2 regions of the Pseudomonas sp. GT1P32 genome follow, and region 1 is predicted to be linked to the other one. Evidence: riboswitches for the same ligand, from Rfam matches in the RefSeq annotation. Region 1 holds a riboswitch; the other holds the start of a gene.
What was found. A riboswitch is a leader RNA that binds a small molecule or an ion and turns the genes downstream of it on or off. The one in region 1 is predicted to bind cobalamin.
Positions count from the first base shown of each region.

Region 2: another riboswitch for cobalamin. It lies ahead of cobO (cob(I)yrinic acid a,c-diamide adenosyltransferase); the one in region 1 lies ahead of ACYZUC_RS06615 (CbtB domain-containing protein).

Region 1 is NZ_CM142704.1:1,463,620-1,470,897, forward strand. It holds gene cobN (cobaltochelatase subunit CobN) at 1-1,704, opposite strand, end outside; gene cobW (cobalamin biosynthesis protein CobW) at 1,708-2,775, opposite strand; cobalamin riboswitch at 2,872-3,083, opposite strand; cobalamin riboswitch at 3,262-3,489, shown strand; gene ACYZUC_RS06615 (CbtB domain-containing protein) at 3,610-3,804, shown strand; gene ACYZUC_RS06620 (CbtA family protein) at 3,816-4,520, shown strand; gene ACYZUC_RS06625 (cobalamin biosynthesis protein) at 4,517-4,942, shown strand; gene cobM (precorrin-4 C(11)-methyltransferase) at 5,013-5,759, shown strand; gene nfuA (Fe-S biogenesis protein NfuA) at 5,919-6,503, opposite strand; gene ACYZUC_RS06640 (fatty acid cis/trans isomerase) at 6,704-7,278, opposite strand, start outside.
Region 2 is NZ_CM142704.1:2,541,511-2,548,788, forward strand. It holds gene ACYZUC_RS11615 (cobyric acid synthase) at 1-646, opposite strand, end outside; gene cobD (threonine-phosphate decarboxylase CobD) at 643-1,635, opposite strand; gene cbiB (adenosylcobinamide-phosphate synthase CbiB) at 1,628-2,536, opposite strand; gene bluB (5,6-dimethylbenzimidazole synthase) at 2,533-3,183, opposite strand; gene ACYZUC_RS11635 (cobyrinate a,c-diamide synthase) at 3,180-4,580, opposite strand; gene cobO (cob(I)yrinic acid a,c-diamide adenosyltransferase) at 4,577-5,188, opposite strand; cobalamin riboswitch at 5,270-5,504, opposite strand; gene ACYZUC_RS11645 (hypothetical protein) at 5,659-6,243, shown strand; gene ACYZUC_RS11650 (PQQ-dependent sugar dehydrogenase) at 6,312-7,278, shown strand, end outside.

The sequences.
Region 1 (7,278 bases):
CTCGGACAGTCCGACGCCTTTGCCCGGCAGCCATTCGAGGTTGCCATGCTTGCCGACGTGGATCACGCCGTGGGCGCCGTAGGTGTTGCGCAACCAGAAATAGAAGGCCAGATAACCATGAGGCGGCACCAGGTCCGGGTCGTGATAGACCGCGCTCGGGTCCACCTGATAACCGCGCGCCGGTTGAATGCCGACGAAGGTCAGGCCGAAACGCAGGCCGGCGATCATCATTCGCCCGTCACGGAACATCGGATCGTTTTGCGCGGTGCCCCAACGTTCCAGCACTGCCTGGCGATTAGCCTCGGGCAAGGCGTTGAACATCAGGTTGTAATCATCCAGCGCGAGGCTTTGCTGGCACGGGCGCTGATCGAGGGTGTCGAGGTCATTGCTGACGCCGCCGAGCAATTGCTGGATCAGTTCGGTGCCGCTGCCCGGCAGTTCGGCCGGCAGCGGGTAACCTTCTTGATGCAGCGCACGCAGAATATTCAGTGCAGCGGCGGGTGTGTCGAGGCCCACGCCGTTGCCGATGCGCCCGTCGCGGGTCGGGTAGTTGGCGAGGATCAGGGCGATGCGTTTCTCGCTGTTTGGCACCCGCGCCAGTTCGATCCAGCGCCGCGCCAGTTCGGCCACAAAGTCCATGCGTTCCGGTTGTGGTCGGTAGCACACCACGTCGGACTGACTGCGCTCGCTGCGCCACGCCAGGTCCTTGAAGCTGATCGGGCGACTGATGATCCGCCCGTCCAGCTCCGGCAGCGCGATGTGCATCGCCAGATCCCGCGGGCCGAGGCCTTGTTCGCTGGCACGCCAACCGGGTTCGTTGTCCTGGGCGCAGATGGCCTGGATCACCGGGATGTTGCGTCGAAACGGTCGCAAGTGCGGCGCTTCGGGGCTGGATTGGGCGAAACCGGTGGTGTTGAGAATCACCGAGGCTTCGACTTCATCCAGCCAGTCCTCGACCACCAAGAGGCAGCCGGGTTCTTTGAGACTGGCCACGGCAATCGGCAAGGGATTCAACCCCGCCGCTTGCAAACGCTGGCAGAAAACATCAATGAACGCGGTGTTCGCCGCCTGCAAATGCGAGCGGTAAAACAGCACCGCCGCCACCGGTTGATCGGCCTGCCAGTCGGCTTGCCAGTCTTTCAGTTCGACGGGGCTTTTTTGTGGGTGGTAAATCGCTGTGCGTGGCAGGGTTTGCGGTTCGGCCCACTTGTAGTCGCGCTCCAGCCAACGAGTGGCGAGGCAGCGAAACAGATCGAGCGCGTTGGCCATGCCGCCCTGACGCAAGTAATGCCAAAGCCGGTCGCGGTCTTCGGCAACCACCGTGCTCAGGTCGCTGAGTTCCGGGTCGGGGCGATCATCGCCGGGCACCAGAATCAGCTGCACGCCGCGCTGTGAGAGCTCGACCAACCGCTCGACGCCGTAGCGCCAATACGCAATGCCGCCGTGCAGCGAGATCAGAATCACCTTGGCGTGGCGCAGCACTTCGTCGACATACAAATCGACCGAGGCGTGGTTCTGCACCTGCATCGGGTTGGCCAGACGCACGCTCGGGTAATCGTCCGGCAACTGTTGCGCGGCTTCGGCGAGCAGCGCGAGGCTGGAATCGCCGCTGCACAGGATCACCAGCTCGGCAGGGGTTTGTCCAAGGTCGGCAATGTTGTCATCCGAGACGAAACCGCCGGGCTGGGTCCTGAGCAGGTGCATGGGTTAAACGCTGAGCGCGGCGCGCAGTTGCGCTTCGAGTTGCGCGGCGTCGAGCGCCTGGCCGATCAGCACCAGACGCGTGGTGCGCGCTTCGTCGACGCCCCACTGACGGTCGAAATGCTTGTCGAAGCGCGTGCCCACGCCCTGGATCAACAGGCGCATCGGCTTGTTCGGGATCGCCGCGAAACCCTTGACCCGCAGGATGCCGTGCTTGACCACCAGTTGCGTCAGCGCGTCCATCAGCAGGCTTTCGTCGGCCTGTGGCAGTTCGATGGAAATGGAGTCGAACGCGTCGTGATCGTGGTCGTCATGGTCATCGCCGTCGTGGTGATGATCGTGGTGGCTATGACGGCTGTCGATGTGTTCTTCGGAGCCGGCGCCGAGGCCGATCAGCACATCCAGTGGCAGGCGACCGCTGCTGGCTTCGATGACTTTGACGGCGGGCGGCAGTTCTTCGGCGACTTCCAGGCGTACGCGGGCCAGGTCTTCGGCGCTGATCAGGTCGGCCTTGTTGAGAATCACCAGGTCGGCGCTGGCCAGTTGGTCGGCGAACAGCTCGTGCAGCGGCGATTCGTGATCCAGGTTCGGGTCAAGTTTGCGCTGGGCATCCACTTGGTCCGGGAACGCGGCGAACGTGCCGGCCGCCACGGCCGGGCTGTCGACCACGGTGATCACCGCGTCAACCGTGCAGGCGCTGCGGATTTCCGGCCACTGGAAGGCCTGGACCAAAGGTTTTGGCAGGGCCAGACCCGAAGTTTCGATCAGGATGTGATCGAGGTCGCCGCGACGGGCGACCAGTTCGCGCATCACCGGGAAGAATTCTTCCTGGACGGTGCAGCACAGGCAGCCGTTGGCCAGTTCGTAGACGCGGCCGTTGGCTTCTTCTTCGGTGCAACCGATGGAGCACTGCTTGAGGATTTCGCCGTCGATGCCCAGCTCGCCGAACTCGTTGACGATCACCGCGATGCGACGGCCCTGCGCGTTATCGAGCATGTGCCGCAGCAAGGTGGTTTTGCCCGAGCCGAGGAAGCCGGTAACGATGGTGACGGGAAGTTTGGCCAGTGTTTTCATCGGATGCCCTTTGGCAAGGTGGCGGGCATACGGGACGACGACCGCAGCGACAGGCGCGCGGAAGAGTTCGCCACCGGATCACCCCGCCCGGTTGTAGTGAGAATTCGTGTCGAGGCAGGTCTCCTGGCTGACGGTGTGCCTGTCGCGAGACTGGCGTTGGCTGCGCCTTCCCGCGAACCCGTTGGACAGGTTTGCAGTGGCGTGGCAGCGAACATCACCGTTCACAGTTGCGGGGGCAGCCGCGGCATCGACCGCGTTCCCTTCTTAGCTCCGGCAAACGCCGAAGAACCTCGAATGCGCAAGGCTACGCATGGTGTGGGGGCGGGTCAATGTCTTGTGGCGTCCACCAGGACGCCTTCGCGGGCAAGCCTCGCTCCTACAGGTTGGCGGTGTTTCCTGTAGGAGCGAGGCTTGCCCGCGAAGGGAGCGACTCGGTTCCAAGTTGAGAACCCTTGCCAATTGACGCCCAACCCCCGCCCATGCTCTCCTACACACCTAGTTACGGGTGCCCTTCACAGGGTGAAACGGGAAACCGGTGATTCATGTGCTTTACTCAAAGCCATGTCAGTCCGGTGCTGCCCCCGCAACGGTAAGCGAGCGAAGCGTCAGATCCACTGTGCCAGCAGTTCGGCATGGGAAGGTGACGCTTGCAGGTTTCGGCTGACGCCAAAACCCCTCGTGAGCCCGGAGACCGGCCCGCAACACAAAGTGACGATTACGTTCACTGAATAACAAACCCGCGGCGGGCGGGCGCTGTTTGAATCTCTGCGAGCCCGATTCGCAGGGGTCTTCCATGCGCTCTATCCACCCGCTGACAGACCAGAGGGAAGCGCCATGTCGATCATCAGCAGCACCGGCCACACATCCGCCAGCACCACCACGACCACCCTGGCTCAACGCCTGACCGCTGCCGTCTGCGCATCGATCCTTGGCGCGTGCCTGGTGTATTTCGCCGGTTTCTCGCACATCGAAGCGGTGCACAACGCTGCGCACGATACCCGTCACAGCTCCGCCTTCCCGTGCCATTGAGACCTGCCGACATGATCAAGCGTATTGCGCAAACCGCAGGTTTCACAGGGCTGCTGGCCGCTCTGTTGCTGACCCTGCTGCAAAGCTTCTGGGTCGCTCCGCTGATTCTGCAGGCCGAGACTTACGAAAAATCCGAGCCGGCCGTTGTTGAAGTTCATGAACACGCCGCCGGTGCCGCCGCTCACACCCACGATGCCGAAGCCTGGGAGCCGGAAGACGGCTGGCAGCGCGTGCTGTCGACGACTGGCGGCAACCTGGTGGTGGCTGTCGGTTTCGCCCTGATGCTCGCGGGCCTCTACACGCTGCGCTCGCCGACCAAAACCTCGCAGGGTCTGCTCTGGGGCCTGGCCGGTTACGCCACTTTCGTGCTGGCACCGACCCTCGGCCTGCCGCCGGAACTGCCGGGCACGGCAGCAGCTGACCTGGCACAACGGCAAATCTGGTGGATCGGCACGGCAGCGTCCACCGCCGTCGGCATCGCGCTGATCGCTTTCAGCCGTCATTGGCTGATGAAGATCCTGGGCGTGGCGATTCTCGCCGTCCCTCACGTGATCGGCGCACCACAACCGGAAGTGCACTCGATGCTCGCGCCGGAAGCCCTGGAAGCGCAATTCAAAATCGCTTCGCAGCTGACCAACCTCGGATTCTGGCTGGCCCTGGGCCTGATCAGCGCCTGGTTGTTCCGCCGCAAAAGCGATGGTCAATACCACGCATGACCGACACCAGCACAGCGCCGACGTTAGTGGTCGGCCTGGGCTGCCAGCGCGGCTGCCCCGTCAGCACGCTTCGGGCGTTACTCGATCAGGCGTTACAGGCGCATCAAATCGGACTTCAGCAGATCACGGCGTTGGCCAGCATCGACCTGAAGCGCGACGAACCGGGCCTGATCGAGCTTGCCAAACAACTCGAACTGCCGTTGAAGTACTTCAGCAGTGAACAACTGAAAGATTACAAACCGCGACTCAGCCACCATTCGGACATCGCTTTTGAGCGCACCGGCTGCTACGGCGTAGCAGAAAGCGCCGCCCTCGCCCTTGCCGAACAACTGGCCCAGGCGCCGGCAAAACTGCTGATTTCCCGACAAAAATATGCCCAGGCGACCCTGGCATTGGCCTGCGCTGCGCAAAATCCCCGATAATCCTCGCCTTCGATCATGAGCAATCTTCATCTGAAGCCTTGCCCAGCCCCTTTTTTGACAGGAAACGACGATGACCGTCTATTTCATTGGCGCAGGTCCCGGCGACCCGGAACTGATCACCGTCAAAGGCCAGCGGCTGATTCGCAGCTGCCCGGTGATCATCTACGCCGGCTCACTGGTGCCCGCCGCCGTACTGGAAGGCCACAACGCCGAACAGGTGGTCAACAGCGCCGAACTGCACCTGGAACAGATCATCGAGCTGATCAAAATCGCCCATGCCAACGGCCAGGATGTGGCGCGGGTGCATTCCGGCGATCCGAGTCTTTATGGCGCGATTGGCGAGCAGATTCGTTACCTGCGCGAACTCGATATTGCGTTTGAAATCATTCCCGGTGTTACCGCGACGGCGGCGTGTGCGGCGCTGTTGGGCGCGGAGCTGACGTTGCCGGACGTGTCACAAAGCGTGATCCTGACTCGCTACGCCGACAAGACCGCGATGCCGGCCGGTGAAGAGCTGGGCAGCCTGGCGCAGCATGGGGCGACCATGGCCATTCATTTGGGGGTGAATCACCTGGAGAAGATCCTGGCTGAATTGCTGCCGCATTACGGCGCGGACTGCCCGATCGCGGTGATTCATCGGGCGACCTGGCCGGATCAGGATTGGGTGGTGGGGACGATTGCGGACATTGCCGGGAAGGTTGAGGCGAAGGGGTTTCGGCGCACGGCGTTGATTCTGGTGGGTCGGGTGTTGGGCAGTGATCAGTTCAGTGAGTCATCGCTGTATCGCGCCGGACATGCGCATTTGTATCGGCCATAGCGGCCTCTTCGCGAGCAAGCCCGCTCCCACATTGGACCGAGTTCAACATGAGAACGCGGTCCAATGTGGGAGCGGGCTTGCTCGCGAAAGGGCCAACGAATCTAACGCATAAAAAAACGGCGCTCACGGGGCGCCGTTTTTCATGTCGCAGCGAACACCTTAGTAGTAGGCGTTTTCTTTCTGCGTGTGGTCAGTCACGTCACGAACACCCTTGAGCTCGGGAATGCGCTCGAGCAAGGTGCGCTCGATGCCTTCACGCAGGGTGACGTCTGCCTGGCCGCAGCCCTGGCAACCGCCGCCGAACTTCAACACGGCGATGCCATCATCGACCACATCGATCAGGCTGACCTGACCGCCGTGGCTCGCGAGCCCCGGGTTGATCTCGGTTTGCAGGTAATAGTTGATGCGCTCGTTGATCGGGCTGTCGGCGTTGACCATCGGGACTTTGGCGTTTGGCGCCTTGATGGTCAGCTGGCCGCCCATGCGGTCGGTGGCGTAGTCGACAACCGCATCGTCCAGGAAAGCTTCGCTGAACGAATCGATGTAAGCAGTGAAGCTTTTCAGCCCCAGCGCGGTGTCTTCAGGTTTTTCTTCGCCCGGCTTGCAATAAGCAATGCAGGTTTCGGCGTACTGGGTGCCAGGCTGGGTGATGAAGACGCGGATGCCGATGCCCGGGGTGTTCTGCTTGGAGAGCAGATCAGCCAGGTAATCGTGGGCGGCGTCGGTAATGGTAATAGCGGTCATGGAAACTCCTCGCAGGCTTGGGCGCAGTTTACGCCAATCATCGCGCCGCACAAAGTCCTAGTGTTTTTGTCGGGAAAGATTACGACAATACCTCTGCCTAATGTAGGAGCGAAGCTTGCTCGCGAAGGTGTATCAGCTACATACATGTCGCCTGACACACCTTCGCGAGCAAGCTTCGCTCCTACGTTAGATAGGGGGATTCAGAGGTTTTCGTAGCGGTTCATGTCCAGCACGCCCTCTTCCACCGGGTCGGTTTCGTGGACGTACTGGCTCAGGTCGTGGAAATAGAACCAGAATTGCGGATGACTGCGGCGAATCCCCCAGCGCTCGACGATTTTCTCGAAGCGATTGGCATCCTTGGCGTTTTCCATCGCCTCGACAAAGGCTGGCACCTGATCGGCGGGAATATTGAACATGAAGTTCGGATAGGTGCTGAGCACACCCGGAAAAATGGTCAGCGTGTCGAGCCCCGGCTGATAACGCAGCGACTCACCGAGCAGGAATGCGACGTTGCTGTGCGCGCGGTTGCGCAACAGGCTATAAACCTCGCGTTTGCCGCTCGCGGCTTCGATACGCAGCATCGTCGCTTCCGGCAGTTGATCAATGACCTTCAACCCGGCGGCGGGCCGTGAGGTCAGGCGACTCAAGGCCTGCTCGGCACTCTGCAAATCCGGGTCGATGTTCGGCCGCGAGCAATAGGCCCCGTCGCAGCGATTGATCGGATCGGGCTTGGCATTGAGCTCGCCGTAACGGGCCAACAGTTGCATGGAAAAGT
Region 2 (7,278 bases), 1.1 Mb from region 1:
CGGTACGCGCTTCCAGCCAGTCGAGGCCCGGTTGCAGCAGCGCAATGTCGCCGCGAAAACGGTTGATGATGAAGCCTTTGATCCGTGCCTGCTCGCTCGGCGACAGCAGTTCGAGGGTGCCTACCAGATGCGCGAATACCCCGCCGCGATTGATGTCGGCGATCAATACAACAGGGCAATCCACTGCCTCGGCGAACCCCATGTTGGCGATGTCGCCGGCGCGCAGATTGATCTCGGCCGGAGAGCCTGCGCCTTCGACCATGACCACTGGGTACACCGCGCTCAGTCGCGCATGGGAGGCCAGCACCGCTTGCATGGCGATGGCTTTGTAGTCGTGATAGGCGACCGCGCTCATGGTCGTGACGGCGCGCCCATGGATGATCACCTGAGCGCCGGTGTCGCTGTTGGGTTTGAGCAATACCGGGTTCATGTCGGTGTGCGGTTCGAGGTTGGCGGCCTGAGCCTGCACGGCTTGCGCACGGCCGATCTCGCCACCGTCAGCGGTCACGGCGCTGTTGAGCGCCATGTTCTGCGGCTTGAACGGCACCACGCGCACGCCCTGCCGCGTGACCCAGCGACACAACGCCGTCACCAGCGTGCTTTTACCGGCGTCCGATGTAGTGCCTTGCACCATCAGCGTAGTCATCGGCTTTCCTTGGCGTAATCTGTAAACGCTTGCGCGAGACGGGTCCAGTCGGCTTCTTCGCCGGGCAGGCCGAAACGCAGACTGCTGTTGTGGGTGAACAACCGCAGCAGGATGCCGCGCCGGGCCATGAACTCATGCAGCTCTTCGGCGCACTCGGTCACCAGCCATTGAAACAACGCGCAACCGCCTTGAGGTTTGAAGCCGTGTTCTTCAAGCAACAGCGCCAGCCGTTTGCTGGCTTCTTCGGTACGCAGACGCTGCCTGGCGTGGCCTTCGGTATCCTGCAGGCAGGCTTGCCCCAACACGCGGGTCGGCCCGCTGACGGCCCAGGGTCCGACTTGTTCGGCGAGCAACTTGAGCAACTTGCGCTCCGCCAGTACGAAGCCCAAGCGCACCCCGGCCAGACCAAAAAACTTGCCGAAGGAACGCAGCACGATCAAGCCCACCATATGGGCACATGGCGCCAGACTCAGCTGCGGCGTGTTGTCCATGAAGGCTTCGTCGACCACCAGCCAGCCGCCGCGCTGCGCCAGTCTGGAATGCCAGTCGAGCAGACGGCTCGGGGTCAGGCTCAAGCCCGTCGGATTGTTCGGGTTGACCACCACCAGCACATCGAGACTGTCGAGGAAGAAGTCGACTTCCTGCTCCAGCACTTCACGCACGATGTAACCGTTGCGACGCCAGGCTTCGGCGTGCTCGGCGTAACACGGCGACAGCACGCCAACCTTGCCGACCCGCCGCAAACGCGGCAGCAACTGGATCGCCATTTGCGAACCGGCCACCGGCAGCACCTGCGCGGCGCCGTAATAATCACAGGCGGCCTGCTCCAGACCGTCATCGGTTTCCGGTAACCGCGCCCAGGCGCGCAACGGAATGTCCGGGACCGGAAACGGCCAGGGCGCGAGGCCGCTGGACAGGTCAAGCCAATCGGCTTCGGCGATGCCGTATTCGAGCGCGGCCTTGCGCAACCGTCCACCGTGTTCAAGCATAGAATTCAGCTCCCACGCAGAGAATCAGCAGCCATAACCATACCCCGCGCTGGACCAATTGCCAGCCACGGTCGATGGAGTCGGCGTCCGCCGGCACGCCTTCGCCCAGCTGCGGACGCTGATGCAATTCACCTTGATAAATCGCCGCCCCACCCAACTCGACACCCAGCGCACCGGCCCCCGCAGCCATCACCGGCCCGGCGTTCGGGCTGTCCCAGGTCGGGCCCTGGGTGCGCCAGCATTTCAGTGCAAGTCGGGTTTTGCCCAGCAGCGCGTAGGTCAATGCCACCAGCCGCGCCGGAATGTAGTTGAGCACGTCGTCGATTTTCGCCGCCGCCCAGCCAAACCGTTCGAAGCGTTCGTTGCGATAGCCCCACATCGCATCCAGCGTATTGCTCAATCGGTAGAGCACCACGCCGGGCGCACCGGCCACGGCAAACCAGAACAGCGCGGCAAACACCGCGTCGCTGCCGTTCTCCAACACCGATTCGGTAGCGGCACGGGCCACTTCGGTTTGATCCAGTTCGCTGGTCTGGCGACTGACCAGATAGCCGACGCGTGTGCGCGCCTCCTCCAGATCATCACTGCGCAGCGCCTTGGCGACCGGCTCGACGTGTTCACCGAGACTGCGCAGGCCAAGGGCGCAATAGAGCGCGAGAATCTCGACGACCCAGCCAACGTAAGGCGCCCAGGAAAACGCCGTAGCCAGCAAGGTCAGCGGCAACACCGCAATCACCCATGCCGTGACGCCGTGGCTGCGCCAGCCGCGCCCGCCACCATTGAAACGTTGCTCGATGCGGTCGGCAAAACGGCCGAACGCCACCAGCGGATGCCAGCGTTTGGGTTCACCCAGCAGCGCATCCAGCGCAACTGCGGCGACACTCAACAACGCCACACTCATTGACTCACTCCCCAATAATTTTCGTACAGCATTTCACTGAGCGGGCGCGCTTGCGCCCAGCCTTCGAGTACCAGCATCGGCGCCGGATAGAATTCCTTGACCGGGCCCAGGCAAAGAACAGCCAAAGGCTTGGCCCCGGCGGGCAAGCCCAGCAGGTCGGCCAGGGCTTGCGGCTCGAACAAAGAGACCCAGCCCATGCCGAGTCCTTCGGCACGGGACGCCAGCCACAGGTTTTGGATCGCGCAGGACAACGACGCCATGTCCATTTCCGGCAAGGTGCGACGGCCAAAGATGTGCCGCTCGCGATCGTCCATCAGCGCAGCGACCAGCACCTCGGCGCAGTCGTTGATGCCTTCGACTTTCAGCTTCATGAATTCGTCGGTGCGCTCGCCGAGGGCTTCGGCGGTGCGCATGCGTTCCTCTTCCACCAGCAACTGAATCTTGCTGCGCAGGGCCCGGTCACTGATGCGGATGAACCGCCAGGGCTGCATCAAGCCGACGCTTGGCGCATGGTGCGCGGCGTCGAGCAGACGCCGGAGCAACTCAGGCTCGACGGTGCCGCCGCTGAAGTGGCGCATGTCGCGGCGTTCGGCTATCGCGCGATAAACCGCTTCCCGTTCGGCCTGACTGAATGCGTTGTCGGTCATGGCCTCTTCGCGAGCAGGCTCGCTCCCACAGGGATTTGCATTTCTTCAGGTAATACACGGTCAACTGTAGGAGTGAGCCTGCTCGCGAAGGCGGTCTGAAGGTCAGGCGCAAACAACGCGGCAATCGCAGTCGGATTCGACGGAAAATAAAAATGCACGTAAGAAGCGGTCATCCGCCCCTCACGATAAACCGCCTCCGCCCCGCGTCCGCCATTCGGGCTCAGGCCGCGAGCAATCGGCTCCAGCTCGGTGCTGGTCAACGAATGGTGATAGGTGTGCCCGCGCAGCGAACCTTCCGGCAAGTCAACCGCCTGCAACGCCAGCGCCGCCAATCGTTTCTGCATCACTGCATCACCGGTCAGCAAACCAACCAGCTCCGCCCGCGTGCCTTCGACATCGGTCAACGAATCGAGCAAATACAACATGCCGCCACACTCGGCCAGCAACGGCTTACCCGCCGCGTGATGAGCGCGGATGGCGTTGAGCATTTGAGTATTCCGAGACAGCGCCACATGGTGCAATTCCGGGTAGCCGCCCGGCAGATAGAGACTGTCAGCCTCCGGCAATTGCGTGTCGCGGATCGGCGAGAAGAATGACAATTCGGCGCCCATGGCCCGGAGCAAATCCAGGCTCGCGCCGTAGGTGAAAGCGAACGCCTCATCACGGGCCACGGCGATTCGGACACCGGCCAGCAACGGCTCGGCGGCATTCACTTCTGGAGCGGCGAATTCCACAGGCGGCGGCAGCGTAACGTCGCAGCTGTTGGCCAGCGATTCGGCCGCAGCATCGAGGCGCAGGTCGAGGTCGTTCAGCTCGCTGGCTTGCACCAGACCAAGATGCCGGCTCGGCAGCTCGATCCCGGTTTCCCGGGACAACGCGCCGTACCAACGCAAGCCTTCCGTGAGGCTGCCTTCAAGCAATTGCGCATGGCGCAAGGTGCCCACGCGGTTTGCCAGCACGCCGGCGAACGGCAAGTCCGGCTGATACTTCGCCAGCCCCAACGCCAGCGCACCAAAGGTCTGCGCCATCGCCGTGCCGTCGATCACCCCGAGCACCGGCACACCGAAGTGCCGCGCCAGATCGGCGCTGGACGGCGTGCCGTCGAACAGGCCCATGACACCTTCGATCAGGATCAGATCCGCTTCACCGGCGGCTTCCCACAACAATCGACGACTTTCCTCCTCGCCGACCATCCACATGTCCAGTTGATACACCGGCGCACCGCTGGCACGTTCGAGAATCATCGGGTCGAGAAAGTCCGGGCCGCATTTGAACACGCGCACCTTGCGTCCCTGATTGCGATGCAAACGGGCCAGCGCGGCGGTGACGGTGGTCTTGCCCTGACCGGAGGCCGGCGCGGCAATCAAGACCGCCGGGCAATGACGTGGTTGATTCACAGCTCGACGCCTTTTTGCGCTTTGATCCCGGCCTGGAAGGCGTGCTTGATGACGCCCATTTCAGTGACGGTGTCGGCCAGTTCGATCATTTCCGGCTTGGCGCCGCGACCCGTGACGACCACGTGTTGCATCGGCGGACGCGCCTGCAAGTCGCTGAGCACCTGATCGAGGTCGAGGTAGCCGTGCTTGAGGGCGATGTTCAGTTCATCGAGCACCACCAGGCCGATCGACGGATCGCGCAACAGTTCGCGGGACACTTCCCACGCGGCTTCGGCGGCGGCGATGTCACGCTGGCGGTCCTGGGTTTCCCAGGTAAAGCCCTCGCCCATCACATGAAAACGCACCTGCTCCGGGAAGCGGCGGAAGAACAACTCTTCGCCCGTGCTGCTGCGCCCCTTGATGAACTGCACCACGCCGCACTGCATGCCGTGGCCCATCGAGCGGGCGAGCATGCCGAAGGCCGAGCTGCTTTTGCCCTTGCCGTTGCCGGTCAGCACCAGCAGCAGGCCGCATTCATTCGGGGAATTGGCGATGCGTTCGTCGATCACGGCTTTTTTGCGCAGCATGCGCGCCAGATGGCGTTCGTCACGATCGGGAGTATCAGTCATGGGGGAGCTCTCCGTTGAGGCTGGATAACGGCGGGCAGGCACAAGAATAGACGGCAAGAAGCCTGGCATCGCCCACCGTGATGCCGCTGAATGGATCAGGCCGGTCTCCGGGCTCATGAGCGGCGTTTCGCCTGACTGCGCGCCTTCCCATATCGACATTCGACACAGTGGCTCAAGGCGCAGCCTTCACTCATTTACCGTTGCGGGGGCAGCGCCGGGATCGTGGTTGTTCATGGGTTGAACGAGCGCACTCACCGGCTTCCCTGTTTCACTCTGTCGACCGACGCCACAGAGCACCTGAAACAAGCCGCGAAGGTTAGAGGGTTGGGGGTGGAGCGTCAATTAAAGCCGGGAGACCGTCGGGCGAATAACTGCCGTCGATCAATAAAATGACGCCAATCTTGTGCCACACTCCTAGCAGTGATATCAAAGCGCCACAACCTGACAACACAATAACAAGGGTGAGCCACATGCAAGGCATGACCATCAGCAATCCGAAGCTGGAATTCCTGCGCCCGGTGCTGGAGCGCTGGTTTGACTGTATCGACCGCTACAACGCGGTGCGCGGCGATAACGACACGCCTTACTGGTACGACGAAAAAGCCAACCTCGGCTTGCTCTCGGCTGCCGCGTGGATGGCGGAAATGGTCACGCTGCAGAACACACCCACCCGCAAACAAAACGAGGAAGGCGAACGCAACGCCCGCGCCGACCTGTTCATCGCCTCCAGTGAGGAGCGCGCCTACCTTCAAGCCACGCAACGCTGGCCACGGGTCAACAGCTTGAACCTGACCCAGGCCCTGGCCGATATCACCAGCGACGCCAAGCGCATCAGCTACGCCAGCGACCTCAAACTCGGCTGCCTGTTCGTCGCTCCACAAAAGGCCCAGCACGGCGCCACGCCGGAAGAACTCCAGGACATGGTCGACGACCTGCAAAAGGAACACACCTGCGCGGTCGCCTGGTATTTCCCCTACGCCTACCGCAAGTTGCGCAACGAAGCGGGCAACTATCATCCCGGCATCGCCGTACTGTTCAAGGAAGCAAGCGGCTGACCGGTTGAACCATCGCGGGTTTGCACTTCTCTATTGATCAGGTCACTGCATTTATAGGGAAGATCAGCATGCACAAGCCCCGGCTCGTTCTCGTCATCGCCCTCACAGGAGGGCTCGCCGCCTGCGGCGAGACCTCCACCCTGAAAGTCTCCGACGGCACCGGCCCGTCCCCTCGACTGCCAGAACCGAACAAGACCCTGATCCCGACAGTGAACATCGCCCCGGCAATCGGCTGGCCGAACGGCGCAAAACCCACAGCGGCAGCGGGAACGCAAGTGGCGGCATTTGCTGAAAACCTCGATCACCCGCGTTGGTTGTACGTGCTGCCGAATGGCGACGTGCTCGTCGCCGAAACCAATGCGCCGCCCAAACCCGATGATGGCAAAGGCGTTAGAGGCTGGGTCATGAAGAAAGTCATGGGGCGCGCTGGTGCCGGCGTCCCGAGCCCGAACCGCATCACGTTGCTGCGAGACAAGGACCACGACGGCATCGCCGAAACCCGCACAGTGTTTCTGGAAAACCTCAATTCGCCCTTCGGCATGACGCTGGTCGGTAATGACCTGTATGTCGCCGACACGGACCGCTTGCTGCGATTTCACTACGAGGACGGCGCCACGGCCATCAAGTCGCCGCCGATCAAAGTGGTTGATCTGCCGGGTGGCACGCTGAATCACCACTGGACGAAAAACGTCATCGCCAGCAAAGACGGCAGCAAGCTGTACGTCACGGTGGGCTCCAATAGCAACGTCGCCGAAAACGGCATGGATCAGGAAGAAGGTCGCGCGGCAATCTGGGAAGTGGATCGCGCCACCGGCAACCATCGGATTTTCGCCTCGGGGATTCGCAATCCAAATGGTTTGGCCTGGGAGCCGCACAGTGGCGCGCTCTGGACAGCCGTCAACGAGCGGGATGAAATCGGCAGCGACCTGGTGCCGGACTACATCACTTCGGTGAAGGACGGCGGGTTCTACGGCTGGCCTTACAGCTATTACGGCCAGCACATCGACATTCGCGTCGAGCCACAAAACCCGGACC